DNA from 2 places in the Vreelandella hamiltonii genome. Region 2 is predicted to be linked to the other one. Evidence: predicted binding sites of a transcription regulator. Region 2 holds the regulator's gene; the other holds the start of a gene.
The links. Region 2 encodes LexA, which represses DNA repair genes until DNA is damaged. Its sites were predicted from a motif close to TACTGTNTANNTANACAGTA; they were not measured.

Region 1: a site for LexA is predicted at 4,048-4,067, ahead of IE061_RS02650 (S24 family peptidase). Genes of this name have one in related genera too.

Annotation. Positions count from the first base shown of each region.
Region 1 covers NZ_BMXO01000001.1:536,255-543,495, reverse strand. Annotated here, with positions in the region: gene oadA (sodium-extruding oxaloacetate decarboxylase subunit alpha) at 1-1,455, shown strand, start outside; gene IE061_RS02660 (sodium ion-translocating decarboxylase subunit beta) at 1,469-2,791, shown strand; gene IE061_RS02655 (IMPACT family protein) at 2,881-3,498, opposite strand; gene IE061_RS02650 (S24 family peptidase) at 3,528-3,947, opposite strand; gene ccmA (cytochrome c biogenesis heme-transporting ATPase CcmA) at 4,208-4,828, shown strand; gene ccmB (heme exporter protein CcmB) at 4,875-5,591, shown strand; gene IE061_RS02635 (heme ABC transporter permease) at 5,606-6,349, shown strand; gene ccmD (heme exporter protein CcmD) at 6,346-6,600, shown strand; gene ccmE (cytochrome c maturation protein CcmE) at 6,590-7,099, shown strand; gene IE061_RS02620 (heme lyase CcmF/NrfE family subunit) at 7,158-7,241, shown strand, end outside.
Region 2 covers NZ_BMXO01000015.1:65,316-72,556, forward strand. Annotated here, with positions in the region: gene moaE (molybdopterin synthase catalytic subunit MoaE) at 1-38, shown strand, start outside; gene IE061_RS14420 (ribonuclease J) at 107-1,705, opposite strand; gene purU (formyltetrahydrofolate deformylase) at 1,980-2,834, shown strand; gene IE061_RS14430 (energy-coupling factor ABC transporter permease) at 2,858-3,529, shown strand; gene lexA (transcriptional repressor LexA) at 3,564-4,241, opposite strand; gene IE061_RS14440 (TetR/AcrR family transcriptional regulator) at 4,466-5,152, shown strand; gene IE061_RS14445 (L,D-transpeptidase) at 5,130-5,645, shown strand; gene nagZ (beta-N-acetylhexosaminidase) at 5,729-6,748, shown strand; gene IE061_RS14455 (hypoxanthine-guanine phosphoribosyltransferase) at 6,779-7,241, shown strand, end outside.

The DNA.
Region 1 (7,241 bases), on a different contig from region 2:
CGCGTGTTTGACGCCATGAACGACCCGCGCAACCTGGAGCGCGCCATCAAAGCGGTTCGCCAAGTCGGTGGCCATGCACAGGGCACCATTTCCTACACGGTGAGTCCGGTACATACCCTGGATAGCTGGGTAGATCTTGCCAAAACCATTGCTGCAATGGGCGCAGATTCTCTGGCTATCAAGGATATGGCGGGATTGTTGACGCCTTACACGGCGTTCGACCTGGTGACGCGCCTGAAGAAAGAACTCTCCATTCCCGTCCACCTGCACTGCCACGCGACCACCGGGCTCTCGACGTCCACCATTTTGAAGGCCGTGGAGGCTGGCATCGATAACGTGGATACGGCCATCTCATCGATGTCGATGACCTATGGACACAGCCCCACCGAATCCGTGGTGGCGATGCTCAAGGACACGGACCGTGACACGGGGCTGGACCTGGAGCTGTTGGAAGACATCGCCGGTTATTTCCGTGAGGTACGCAAGAAGTATGCGGCGTTCGAGGGCTCGCTGCGGGGTATCGACTCACGCATTCTGGTGGCGCAAGTGCCGGGCGGCATGCTGACCAACATGGAGAGCCAGCTGAAAGAGCAGGGCGCTGGCGACAAGCTGGATGACGTGCTGAGCGAAATCCCCCGCGTACGCGAAGACCTCGGCTTTATTCCGTTGGTGACGCCCACCTCACAGATTGTGGGCACTCAGGCGGTCATGAACGTCATGATGGGCGAGCGCTACAAGTCGATCTCTAAAGAAGTGCAGGCGCTGCTGAAGGGTGAATACGGCTCTGCTCCGGCTCCTTTCAATGCCGAATTGCAAAAGCGTGTACTGGAAGGCGGCGAGCCGATTACTTGCCGCCCGGCAGATAACCTCTCTCCAGAAATGGACAAGCTCGCGGCCGAGCTGAAAGAGAAAGCCAGCGCCGATAGCATTCGCCTTGCCGAGGGCGAGCGGGAAGTGGATGACGTGCTGACCTATGCGCTGTTCCCGCAGATTGGCCTGAAATTCCTCAAAAACCGCGACAATAAAGACGCCTTTGAGCCTGCGCCCGAAGCGCCTCAAGCGGCTGCGCCTGCCAAAACAGAAACAGCATCTGCTATCGCGCCTACCTCCAGCGGTGGTCCGGAAACCTACACCGTGAAGCTCAACGGTAAGGCTTACGTGGTCGAGGTGTCGGAAGGTGGCGAGATTGGCGATATTCAGGAGCAGCCTGCTGCACAGTCTGAGGCCGCCGCCCCAGCGCCCAGCGGTGAAAGCATCGATGCGCCGCTGGCCGGTAACATCTTCAAGGTGAATGTACGCCCAGGCGACCAAGTGGCCGAAGGCGATGTGGTGATTATCCTGGAAGCCATGAAGATGGAAACCGAAGTGCGTGCCAGCAGTGCCGGTACGGTATCGAAAGTCAATGTCAGCGAAGGCGATAGCGTCGCTGTTGGCGATGCACTGATTGAGCTTTAAGGGCAACTCGGGAATGGATAAATTAATCACCTTATGGGAAGGCTCCGGGCTCTATAACCTGGAGCTTGGCCAGGCGGTCATGATTCTGGTAGGGCTGGGGCTTTTGTACCTGGCGATCTACAAGAAATTCGAGCCGCTGCTGCTGGTGCCGATTGGTTTCGGTGGCATCCTGGCCAATATTCCGGAAGCTGGGCTGGCCATTTCGGCGCTCGATCAGGCCATCGAGGTGGCCAAGCCTGCCGTGCTGCAACAGATGGCGGCTGCGCTGGGCGTTACCCTGGACCCTTTGGCGGGTGTCGAGGGATGGCGTGAGGTGCTGAAAGCTGTCGCTCACGATACGGCGGCCTACGATCAGCTACGTGTGGCCAAGGACATTGCTCTGGGCGCGGGCTACAGCGATGGCATGCTCTACAGCTTCTATCGTGTTGCCATTGCCTCGGGCATTGCACCACTGCTGATCTTCATGGGCGTAGGTGCGATGACCGACTTTGGTCCTCTGCTGGCCAACCCGCGTACGCTGTTTCTGGGGGCGGCCGCCCAGTTCGGGATTTTTGCCACGTTGTTTGGTGCAGTGCTGCTTACCTCTCTGGGCGTCATGGACTTTTCGCTCAATCAGGCGGCCGCCATCGGCATCATCGGTGGGGCGGACGGGCCTACGTCGATCTATGTGTCCAGCGTCCTGGCGCCAGAGTTGCTGGGGGCCATTGCCGTCGCGGCCTATGCCTACATGGCGTTGGTGCCACTCATTCAGCCGCCGATCATGCGGCTGTTGACCACCGAGAAAGAGCGCAAGATCACCATGACGCAGCTGCGTCCGGTCTCCAAGCTTGAGAAGGTGATCTTCCCGCTGATGCTGCTGATTGCCGTCGCGCTGTTCTTGCCGGATGCGGCGCCGCTGCTGGGCATGTTCTGCTTTGGCAACCTGATGCGTGAGTGTGGCGTGGTGGAGCGGCTGTCGGACACCGCGCAGAATGCGTTGATCAATATCGTGACCATCATTCTGGGCTTGTCCGTGGGCTCCAAGCTGATGGCCGACAGTTTCCTGACGTTCGAGACGTTAGGGATTCTGGGCCTGGGCATCGTTGCCTTTGGTATCGGGACGGCGGCGGGTGTATTGATGGCGAAGCTCATGAACATGGTCAGCAAGATGCCCATCAACCCGTTGATTGGCGCGGCTGGCGTCTCGGCGGTGCCGATGGCGGCGCGGGTTGCCAACAAGGTGGGGCTGGAGGCAAACCCGCATAACTTCCTGCTGATGCATGCCATGGGTCCGAACGTGGCCGGGGTGATCGGCTCGGCGGTGGCTGCCGGGGTCATGATCAAGTACCTGGGATAGAACTGGTACTTGGCGATAAAACTGGGCTGAGCCCGAGTCTGAGCCCTTTCACGGCTTGCCGAGCTTTCATCGGCAGGCCGTGAACTTACTTACAGCGCTTCGAACGCCACGGTCGTTTTCAGGCGATTCTCCAGGCTGCCGATATCCAGCGCTACATCGCTGGGCCAGCCGATGGTCAGGCACACGCCATGCCCATCGTATTCAGCCTGTTCCACAGGCAGTGCCTGCTCTTCACACCAGGCTCGGGCCTGCGCTTCATGGGCGAAGCCTACGCGTAACCGATAGCTGTCGCGTTCGATCACTTCCCGAGTGGGCAGGGTTTCCAGCCCTGCATTGACGGCCTGGGCGTAGGCTCTGGCCAGGCCGCCGGTGCCCAGCTTGGTGCCGCCAAAGTAGCGAATCACCACGCAGCCCACTTCTCCTAACTGGCTGCCTTGCAGCGCCTGGAACATGGGCCGTCCCGCCGTGCCACCCGGTTCGCCGTCATCCGAAAAGCCAATGCGGGTCTGCTCCCCTGGTGGGCCGGCGATAAAGGCGGTGCAGTGGTGGCTGGCATTGGGGTGGGCCAGTCTGGCGGCCTGCAGCAAGGCGTCGAAGGCGCTGGGGCTGGGGGCGTGGCATAGCCAGGTCAGAAACTGGCTTTTCTCTACCTCGGTCTCGGTGGAGTGCCACGCCTCGGGGGCAATGTCGGGAACGTGGTAACGCAAGCAGGACTCCTGGCCAACATAAGCGCGAATCAGTGGTGCCGAGTCTGCCGGGTGTGGTGCGCCACGCCCATGACCATGCCCAGCACCTGGATGTCGCCATTATGCAGGAATAGCGCGGGCACTGCTGTATCTTCGGGGCACAAGTGCACCCCCAGGCGGGTAATCGATAAATGGCTCAAGGGAAGCTGGCGATCGTTGATGGTCAGGGTCGCCGTTTCCTGCTGGGTGTCGTGCTGATGCCGGTGGATAATGACCAGATCACCGTCGAAGAGCTGGCTGGCCTGCAGGCGGTCGCCGCGAATGCGCAGGGCATAAGTGTTGTGCCGGGTCACTTGACCGTCCTGGTTTGCCTGGCGGGGGTGAGGGGCAAGGCGCTGGCGCACGTTGGACGGTGGCAGCGGTTGAGAAGGTACGTGAGACGTTACCTGAGGGGCGAGGCAGATCGTCATTGTGTGTTCTCCCATGCAGCGCCTGTGCCAAGGCGGTCGAGTGAGTGAATGGACAAACGGGATTTGATGGGTGTCTATTCATACAGTGGTTACAGTATAAGCCTGTTTTTGCATACAGTGCTAGTGCTGTTTGACGCGTCGCTTTTATGGCGAGAGCTTGAGCTGTGTCATGCTGCGACCCCTGGCCGCAGAGGGTGACTGGCGAGAAAGCGCCTTTCAGTGTAGAGTTCGACCCAAAATTAATGCGTCTGGAGAGTCTTTTGAGCCTGTGCCTGCAAGCCCGACAACTGGCCTGTGAACGCGATGATCGTTGGCTGTTTGAAGGACTTGACCTCGACATCAAGGGCGGCGAGATCGTCCGCATCGAAGGCCCCAACGGCAGTGGTAAAACCACGTTGTTGAAGATTCTCTCCGGCCAACTGACCGACTACCGTGGCGAGCTATTCTGGAACGGTGCCCCCATGCACCAGACCCGTGAACATTTTCTCGCAAACCTACTCTATCTAGGGCATGCCCCCGGCGTTAAAGCGGGTCTCACGCCGTTGGAAAATCTGGCGTGGTATCAAGCGCTCAATGGTGAAAAAGGCAGCGATAAACAGCGTGAACAAGCGCTGTCCGAGGTTGGTCTTGCGGGCTTTGAAGATGTCCCGGCAGGGCAGCTTTCCGCTGGTCAGCAGCGCCGTATTGCCCTGGCCAGGCTGACGCTGACGCCGCGCGCGCTATGGGTCCTGGATGAGCCTTTCACGGCGATTGACCGCCACGGTGTCATGGCGTTGGAAGCGCAGCTGGTCGCACATGCCCAGTCTGGCGGCTGTGTTCTGGTGACGACCCACCATGCACTGACCGAATCATCGGTGCTGAGACGTATTCAGCTGGGGTAAAAAGGAGTCAGCGTTGCAACGTTCACACGCCCTATCTTCACACGCCCTGTCGAGTGCTCCTGAGGTGGTCCTGCATACACCGCAGGGGGGGCTTGGAGTGGCCATTCATGCCACGCTCAAGCGCGACCTGACGCTGATGCTGCGGCGCAAGGGTGAGGTGCTCAATCCGCTGGTGTTTTTTGCACTGGTCATCACGCTGTTTCCCATTGGCATTTCGCCTGACCCTGCCTTGCTGGCCAGCATCGCGCCAGGACTGCTGTGGGTAGCGGCGCTGCTGGCGGCCCTGCTGTCGCTGGATAGCCTGTTTCGCAGCGATTACGAAGACGGCAGCCTGGAGCAGCTGCTGCTGGCCCCCCAGCCGCTGGCGGCGCTGGGGCTTGCCAAGGTGGCCGTGCACTGGCTGTTGACCGGGCTGCCGCTGGCGCTGATGGCGCCGGTGCTGGGCATCATGCTGTCGCTGCCAGCAGGCAGCTACGGGGTGCTGGCGCTGTCGTTGGCGCTGGGCACCGCGAGCCTGAGCCTGATAGGGGCCATTGGCGCAGCGCTGACCGTGGGGCTGGCCAAGGGCGGGGTACTGCTCTCCCTGCTGGTACTGCCGCTGTATATCCCGGTTCTGATTTTTGGGGCAGGCGCGGTGCAGGCCGCCATTCTGGGTGATGGGATGGCCGCTCACCTGGCCATACTGGGAGCGCTGCTGGCGGTGTCGCTCATGCTGGCACCCTGGGCGATTGCCGCGTCGCTACGCATCAGCATTAACGGTTAAAGGATGGGAAAACCATGTGGGGCTTTATAAACAAACTGCGATCTCCCAAGTGGTTTTATGCGATCAGTGCCAAGCTGCAACCCTGGTTCTGGGTGGCAGCCGCGCTGTTGCTGGCCGTGGGCACCGTATGGGGGCTGGTGTTCGCTCCCGCCGACTACCAGCAGGGCAACAGTTTTCGCATCATCTACGTGCATGTGCCTGCTGCGTTTCTGGCCCAGTCCATCTTTGTCTCCATGGCCATTTCCGGGCTGGTGTTCATGGTCTGGAAAATCAAGGTCGCCGACATGCTGGCCACCGTGATTGCCCCGCTGGGTGCCGCCATGACCTTCATCGCGCTGTTTTCGGGCGCCGTCTGGGGCGTGCCCACCTGGGGCACCTGGTGGATGTGGGATGCTCGGCTCACCTCGATGCTGATCCTGCTGTTCCTCTATCTGGGGGTCATCGCCCTGCGTGGCGCCTTCACCAGTCGTGACAGTGGGTCGCGGGCGGCTTCCGTGCTGGCCATGGTGGGCGTCATCAATATCCCGATCATCAAGTACTCCGTCGATTGGTGGTACACCCTGCACCAGCCGGCCACGTTCACCATCACCGGGCGCGTGGCCATGCCGATGGAAATGTGGGCGCCGCTGCTGATCATGGTGCTGGGCTTCTACAGCTTTTTTATTGCGCTTGCCTTGATGCGTACCCGCAGTGAAATTCTGCGCAGGGAAGCCAACAAGCGCTGGGTGCGTGAACTCGCCGAGGAGGTGGGCCAATGACCTTTGCCTCGCTAAACGAATTCTTTGCCATGGGCGGCCACGGTCTCTATGTATGGGCTGCCTGGGGCGTAACTGCGCTTCTGATGTTGGGGATCCTGCTGCACGCTCGCCTGGAGCGGCGGCAGTTGATCAAGGTCGTCAAACGCCGCATGCGTCGTGAAAAGGCGCAGCGCACGGCTTCCCCCTATAGCGCTACGCCTGCGCAGAACCCGGTTAACTCTGCTCAAGGGGATGTTCGCAATGACGCCTAAACGCAAGCAAAAGCTGTTTATCTTTCTGGGACTGGTCTCGCTGACCGCCATCGCCGTGGGGCTTACGCTGTATGCGCTGCGCGCCAACATCAATCTGTTCTTCAGCCCGGTACAGATCGCCCAGGGAGATGCTCCTCTGGATCGCCAGATTCGTGCCGGTGGCATGGTCAGAGAAGGCTCGGTACTGCGTGACCCCGACAGCCTCGACGTAGCGTTCACGGTGACCGACTACGTGGACGACGTCGAGGTCTACTACAGCGGCATCCTGCCCGACCTGTTCCGTGAAGGGCAGGGCGTGGTGGTGGTGGGCCAGCTGCAGGCCGATGGCCGACTCTACGCCGATAAAGTGCTGGCGCGTCACGACGAAAACTACATGCCGCCGGAAGTCGCCCAGGCACTGGAAGAGGCTGGCTACTCGCCCGCTGATTTCCAGGCCAAGGCCGCCGAAGTGGGTAAGCGCCTGGAGCAGCAGGGCGTTCCACAAGCAAGCGATTACTAACGGCTTACCCCTGCACCATTCGGTAATGCCTAATGCCTAATGCCAATGCGGAGCGCTCATGCTGATTAAAATGATTCCTGAAATTGGCCACTTTGCGCTGGTCATCGCGCTATTGATGGCGATCGTGCAGGCCGTGATGCCA
Region 2 (7,241 bases):
GCAAAACCGATCAGCAGGATGCCGAGCGCTGGTCATGACCCGCGCTTGGGCCTGCTGAATTCGGCATGAACTTTAGCATGAATTTTTGCATGAACTACCGCATGAACTACTGCCGATCGAGTTCTTCCACGGTCGGCATATCGGCGGCCATGATCTGCAGGTGCACCTCAGGCATGTGCTGAAGGTGGTTGGCCAGCCAGTGCATCAGGCGCGGTTGCAGCGCCTGGCGCAAGTCTGCCAGGGTCTCGGCCTCGATCTCTTCCAACTGCTCGTCCAGCCAATCGCTGAAACTCTCCTCATCCAGCGGGCTGGCTCCCGTGGTATCCAGCATCATCCGTCCAATGCGCCACCAGCCGGTCTCGGTGGCGGTCACTGGTAGTGCCAGAAACAGGCTCCCGCGCCGTGCGCCGGGAGTCTGGTGCTCGAGCCCGGGGTGGGGCCTCACGCTGTTTTGATCGACGATGCAAGGTGGCTGGGGGTGGCGTGTTTCCAGGCGCAGGCCCTGGTTGTCCAGCGCGATCATGTCGCCATTGACCGGCGCAAGGGGCGCGCTGATGCCCAGCTGTTCGGCCAGTGCCTGGTGGGCCTGCTGATGTCGAGCTTCACCGTGCACGGGTAGCAGGGCTTTTGGGCGTACCCATTGGTAAAGCTTCTTGAGCTCTTCTTGGGCTGGATGCCCTGTGGCATGCAGCTCGGGATGATTGTTTTCATCGAAGAGGTCGACACCCAGCTGTAACAAACGTTTTTTAAGCTGTTCGATGGGGCGCTCATTGCCCGGGATGGCCTTGGCGGAAAAAATGACGCTGTCACCGGGCTCCAGGTCGACGAAGGGATGACGGCGTTGCGCCAGTCGTTGAAGCGCAGCGCGTGGCTCACCCTGACTGCCCGTGGCAATGATCACGACTTCTTCGGGGGGCAAATAGCCAAGATCGTGGGGCGGTACCAGTGCCGGAAAATCGTCCAGGTAGCCCAACCCTCTGGCCACGCTCACCATGCGCTCCATGGAGCGGCCCATCAAGCTGACGCGGCGTCCGCAGGCTTGTGCGGCACGCCCGATGGCCAGAACCCTCGCCAGGTTGCTGGCGAAACACGACACCACGACGCGCCCCTTGCACTTCGCAAGGGTGCTGGCCAGTGCCTTGGCGACATCGCCTTCGCTGGCCGACTGCCCTGGCATGGGGGCATTGGTAGAGTCACCCACCACCAGGTCCAGAGGGGCCAGCGCGCGGAAATGGGCGGCATTCACCGGCGCACCGATGAGCGGCTCCGGGTCCAGTTTCCAGTCACCTGTGTGCAGAACCCGATAGTCGCCTGCCTGCATCATGATGGCGCAGCTTTCAGGTATGGAGTGGGTGACACTCAAGTAACGCAGGGTAAAGGGCCCGCGCTCAACTGCATCGCCGGGTTCGATGATTTCGATGGCAGCGCTGCTGAGCTGGTGTTCGGCAAACTTGTGGCGCAGCAGGCCCGCTGCCAGCGGGGTGGCAAAAATGGGGCAGCCCCAGCGCGGCCATAGCCAGGCCACGGCGCCGATGTGGTCTTCATGACCATGGGTGATGAACAGCGCGGCAGGCGTGATACCGAGGGTCTGCAGGGTGTCGGTGTTGGGTACCTGCAGCGGCGAGTTGGGCAGATCCTGACGAATCATCATGCCGCAATCGACGGCGATCCACTGATCGTCGTATCCATACAGCGTAAGATTCATTCCAATTTCACCGCATCCACCTAGCGGAAGCAGGTGCAGGGGCGGGCGGCGACGGGGACGAAGTTGAACGCGTGGTGGATGCATCGGTCATGAAAAGCCTGGGAAGTAATCTCTTAACTATACGGGAAGGGAGGGGCCTGTAACAATCATCGCGGCACTGCACCACAGTGCTTGGTCGCAGCGCTTGCGTTACACTAGCGCGCCTGGTGAGGCTTGCCTGTCGGCAGGTAAGTCCCTGGCGAACGTGCCGTTACATACGCAAGAGTGTTCATTGATGTCTCATTATTACCGTTTAGTTGTGTCGTGCCCGGATCAGGTGGGCATCGTGGCGCGTGTTTCCAGCTTCATTGCCCAGCAGGGCGGCTCGATTACCGAGGCCAGCCAGCACTCCGACCTGGAGACGGGTCGCTTTTTCATGCGTTACGAAATTCTCGCCGATTCATTGGGCATGTCGGCCGAGGCGCTGCGCACGGCGTTCGAACCCGTCGCCGCCGAATTCGATATGCAGTGGTCACTGGTGGACACCCAGAAGCGCCGCCGCGTGGTGTTGATGGTGTCGCGGGAATCCCACTGCCTGGTGGATCTGCTGTATCGCTGGCAGGCAGGCGAGCTGGATTGCGATATCGTCAGCGTCATTTCCAATCATGACGACATGCGTTCGCTCACCGAGTGGTACGGCATTCCTTATCATCACGTGCCGGTTGACCCGGCCAACAAGCAGGCGGCTTTCGATCAGGTACAAACCCAGATCGATGCGGCACGGGCCGACTGTGTCGTGTTGGCACGGTACATGCAGATACTGCCCCCCTCGTTGTGCGAGCGCTATGCCGGGCGCGTCATCAATATTCATCACAGCTTCTTGCCCTCCTTTGCCGGGGCAAAGCCTTACCACCAGGCTTACGAGCGTGGCGTCAAGCTGATCGGTGCCACCTGCCATTACGTGACCGAAGAGCTGGATGCGGGGCCCATCATCGAGCAGGATATCCATCGGGTAAGCCACTGCCATACGCCCACCGACCTGGTGCGCTTTGGCCGTGATGTGGAAAAAGCCGTGCTGGCCCGCGGCCTGCGCTGGCATCTGGAAGACCGCGTATTGATTCACGGTAACAAGACCGTCGTGTTCAGCTAACTCGCCCACCGGGGAGGGGCGCCATGTCCTTTGCACAAAGCGTGCTGGCCACCTGGGCACTGCTGGTTACCTGGCTGGTGTCGGCAGGTGCGCTGGGGTGGGTGCTTTGGCAGCGCCCCTGGCATCCGCTGCTGGAAGATACCGGTTTGCAGCATCGCTGGATGGCCGCGACGCTTGCCGTGATGCTGATGTGGCAGCTGCGGGCCCAGGCGGTCGATTGGTTGACCCTGCATCTGGTGTTCACGGTGCTGATGACATTGGTGTTCAAGGTGCCCCTGGCCTTGATCAGCAACCTGCTGCTCAACGTGGCGATGGTGGTGATCGGGCGCAATGCCTGGGAGCTGTTGGGGCCCAACGTGCTGGTGACGGGACTGGTGCCCGCCGTGATCACGGGGGTGGTATGGCGTATCGTGGATCGCCGCTTGCCGGACAACCTGATGGTGTTTCTGTTTGCCTGCGGTTTTTTCGGTGCTGCGCTGGCCACGCTAGGAGGCGGGCTGGCGGCCGTGGGGCTGATTCTGGTGGCGGGCACCGACCCTGAAGCGATTTATCTGGCTCAGGAGTATGCCCGCTTTTTACCCTTGCTGATGCCCTCGGAAGCCTTCATCACCGGCATGCTGCTGAGTATCTTGCTGGTCTACCACCCGCACTGGGTCGCCACGTTCAACGACCATCGTTACATCGATATGCAGTAGGCGGTGGCTTGGTCCAGTGCCCTGGCCCAGTATTTTAGCCCAGTGCCTGGCCGTTCCCGCCTCGGATGACGCCTACCCCGACGCCTTCGATATCCAGCTGTTGAGTTCTCAGGTCGATTTCGATGGGGGCGAAGTCTTCGTTCTCGGCGAGCAGCGTGACGTGATGCCCCTGGCGTTTAAAACGCTTGACCGTGACCTCGTCTTCCAGGCGCGCGACGACGATCTGACCGTCACGCACGCGGTCGGTACGATGCACCGCCAGCAGATCGCCTTCCAGAATGCCCACGTCCTTCATCGACAGGCCGCGAACTCGCAGCAGATAGTCGGCCTTGGGGGTGAAGTACTCTGCAGGGAGCGGGCAGTAACGGTCGATATGCTCCGCTGCCAGAATGGGACTGCCTGCCGCGACTTCGCCAATGACCGGCAGCCCGCTGGGCGTGGCATCGTTGGCGGCGCTGGCAGGCTCGGCTGCCGGGGGCGTGGCGTCGAGCGGCTCCTGGTTGGGCAGGCGAATGCCGCGTGACGTATTGCGAATGATGCGAATGGCACCTTTGCGCTCCAGGGCGCGCAGATGCTCTTCGGCGGCGTTGGGGGAACGAAAGCCCAGCGCCTTGGCGATTTCGGCGCGGGTAGGGGGGTAGCCAAGCTCGCCCATGGTCTTCACGATAAAATCATATACATGCTGCTGGCGTGCGGTGAGTGGGCGTAACATATCAGACTCCAAACAGTGAAAAGACAGTCGCTACATGTCCGTAAAATCAGTATGTGTTTAAGTATACAGTATGTTGCTCTGTCCAGTACATGATGAGTTGCAATCCGTACCGGGGCACGCGGCCTGAACCTTGAGCGGGATAATCGTTTGAGCCAGCAGGGGGAATGGCATACTATTCGCCAACGCGATCGCCATGTTTTAAACACCTGTTTTGGGAGGGCGCTATGGCCCAGTCGGATACGGTCACACGTATTTTGGATACGGCAGAGGTGCTCTTTGCAGAGCGGGGGTTTGCCGAGACATCACTGCGCAATATCACCAGCAAAGCGCGGGTCAACCTTGCTGCCGTCAATTATCACTTCGGGTCGAAGAAAGCGCTGATACAGGCGGTATTTGCCCGCTACCTGGACCCGTTCTCCGAACGCTTCCATACTGCGCTCGACGAGCTGGAAGCGCGCTACGAGGGCCAGGCCATTCCTCTGGAGGTGCTGCTGGAAACCATGGCCACCACCGTGCTGGCCGTGCCTGCCGAGCGGCATAGCCTGAAAGTGTTCATGCGGCTGCTGGGGCTGGCTTACAGCCAGGCGCAAGGACACCTGCGTCGCTACATTCAGCAGCAGTATGGCGATGTCTTCACGCGCTTCACGGAGCTGGTGCGGCGGGCGACCCCCGAGCTGCCAGATGCCGAGCGTTTCTGGCGGCTGCACTTCATGTTGGGCACGGTGATTTTCACTCTGTCTGGCCTGGATGCACTGCGCGATATCGCCGCCAAGGATTATCAAGAGCAGGTGACGGTACGCGACTTGATCCGACGTCTGCGCCCCGTCGTGGTGGCGGCCATGAGCGCGCCGATGCCGTTGCCCGCAGCAACCGTGGATGAGAAGCCCCATGCACACGCCCAGATTGGCTGACCTGCCGCCCGTCGAAGGTGGCTGGATGGAAATCGACACCGAGGCCCAACGCCTGCGCTGGTGGCAGGGGAGCGCGTTAGAGCATGAATGCGCCATTTCGACGGGCAAGGCCGGCGTAGGGCAAGAAGAGGGCAGTGGACGTACTCCGTTGGGTTGGCACTACATTCGAGCAGCGATTGGCGATGGGCTACCAGAGGATGCGGTCTTTCGGGGGCGTCGTTGGACCGGAGAGGTCTACTCTGCCGATTTGGCGGTCGAATTCCCCGAGCGCGACTGGATCTTGACCCGCATACTGTGGCTATGTGGCCTGGAGCGCGGTATCAATCGCGGCGGCTGTGTCGATTCCCAGCGTCGCTACATCTACCTGCACGGTACTCCCCCTGACCAGCCCATGGGCCTTGCTGCTTCTCACGGCTGTGTGCGTCTACGTAATGCCGACCTGCTCTGGCTTTTCAAACGGGCTGTGCCGGGTACGCCAGTATGGCTGCATTGACGTTGTCCCCGCTGGCATACTCCACATTTTGAAAGATCACACGGGTGGTCTAGAATGACGCCCTTTTTCCTGGACCCAGTACGATGACTCAACCTTTAGGCCCGGTCATGCTCGACCTGGAAGGCCAGACCCTGACCAAGGAAGACAAGCGCCTGCTGAAGAATCCCGCGGTAGGTGGCGTGATTCTGTTTGCTCGTAACGTGGAAAGCGCCACCCAAGTGCGGGAGCTGTGTGACAGCATTCGTCGTGTGCGCGGCGACCTGCTATTGGCCGTCGACCAAGAGGGCGGCCGGGTCCAGCGTATCCGGCAAGGCGTGACGCGCCTGCCGCCCATGGCTCGGATTGGCGACGTGTTTGCCCATGATCAGTCGGTAGGGCTGGCGCTGGCCAAAGATACCGGCTGGCTGCTGGGCATGGAAATGGCCGCCTGTGGCCTGGACATCAGCTTTGCCCCCGTGCTGGACGTGGACAGCGGTATTTCCAGCGTGATCGGGGAGCGCAGCTTCAGCCGAGACCCTCAGCACGTCGCCTTGCTGGGGCAAGCCTTCGTGCACGGATTGCATGAGGCGGGAATGGCAGCTGTGGGCAAGCACTTTCCCGGCCACGGCGGCGTGGGGGCCGATTCGCACACCGCCCTCCCTGTCGATGAGCGTCCGCTCTCGGCCATCAAGGAGCACGACCTGGTGCCCTTCAGCCAGCTTGCCACGCTGCTCAACGGCGTCATGCCCGCCCATATCGTCTACTCTGCCTTCGATTCGCGTCCGGCCGGTTTTTCGCCCAGTTGGCTAGGCATGCTGCGTGAGTCGCTGGGCTTCAAAGGGTGCATCTTCTCGGATGACCTGAGCATGGCGGGGGCTCATGAGGCGGGTGGCCCCGCCGAGCGTGCCAAGGCTGCCCTGGCAGCGGGCTGCGACATGCTGCTGATCTGCAACGACCGTGAGGCTGCGCTGGAAGTGGTGCAGGCCTGTCATGACGTATTCAACAAGCGGCCCGCCAAGCTGCGTTATGGTCGCGCGCGACCACAGCTGGAAGCACTGGCCGCGCTGGGCCGTTGGCGCAAGACCCACGCCAGGCTGGAAGCGCTGGTCGCTGACGCCAGCTAATTGACCCATAGACTGTTTTGGAGAGGCTCGATGTCCAAATTGGATAAAGAGGCGCTGGAGTCGCTGGACTCCATGCGCGAGTTGATGGACAACGCCGACTGCTTGATTTCACAGGAGCAGGTCGAGCGTGCGCTGGACCGTATGGCGGAAGAGATTACCCGTGACCTGGGCGATAAGCTGCCGGTTTTCTACTGCGTCATGAACGGAGGGTTGATCACCACCGGTCATCTGCTGACGCGTCTGGGTTTCCCACTGGAAGTGGACTACCTGCACGCTACCCGCTACCGCAATGAACTGCGCGGCGGCGAGCTGTTCTGGCGGGTCTCTCCGGAAGTCCCCATGGCGGGTCGGCATGTGGTGATCGTCGACGATATTCTCGATGAAGGCGCCACCCTGGCGGCCATCCTGGCGTACTGCAAGGAAGCCCAGGCCGCCAGCGTGACCACTGCCGTCCTGGTGGACAAGCAGCACGACCGCAAAGCGGTGCCTGGCC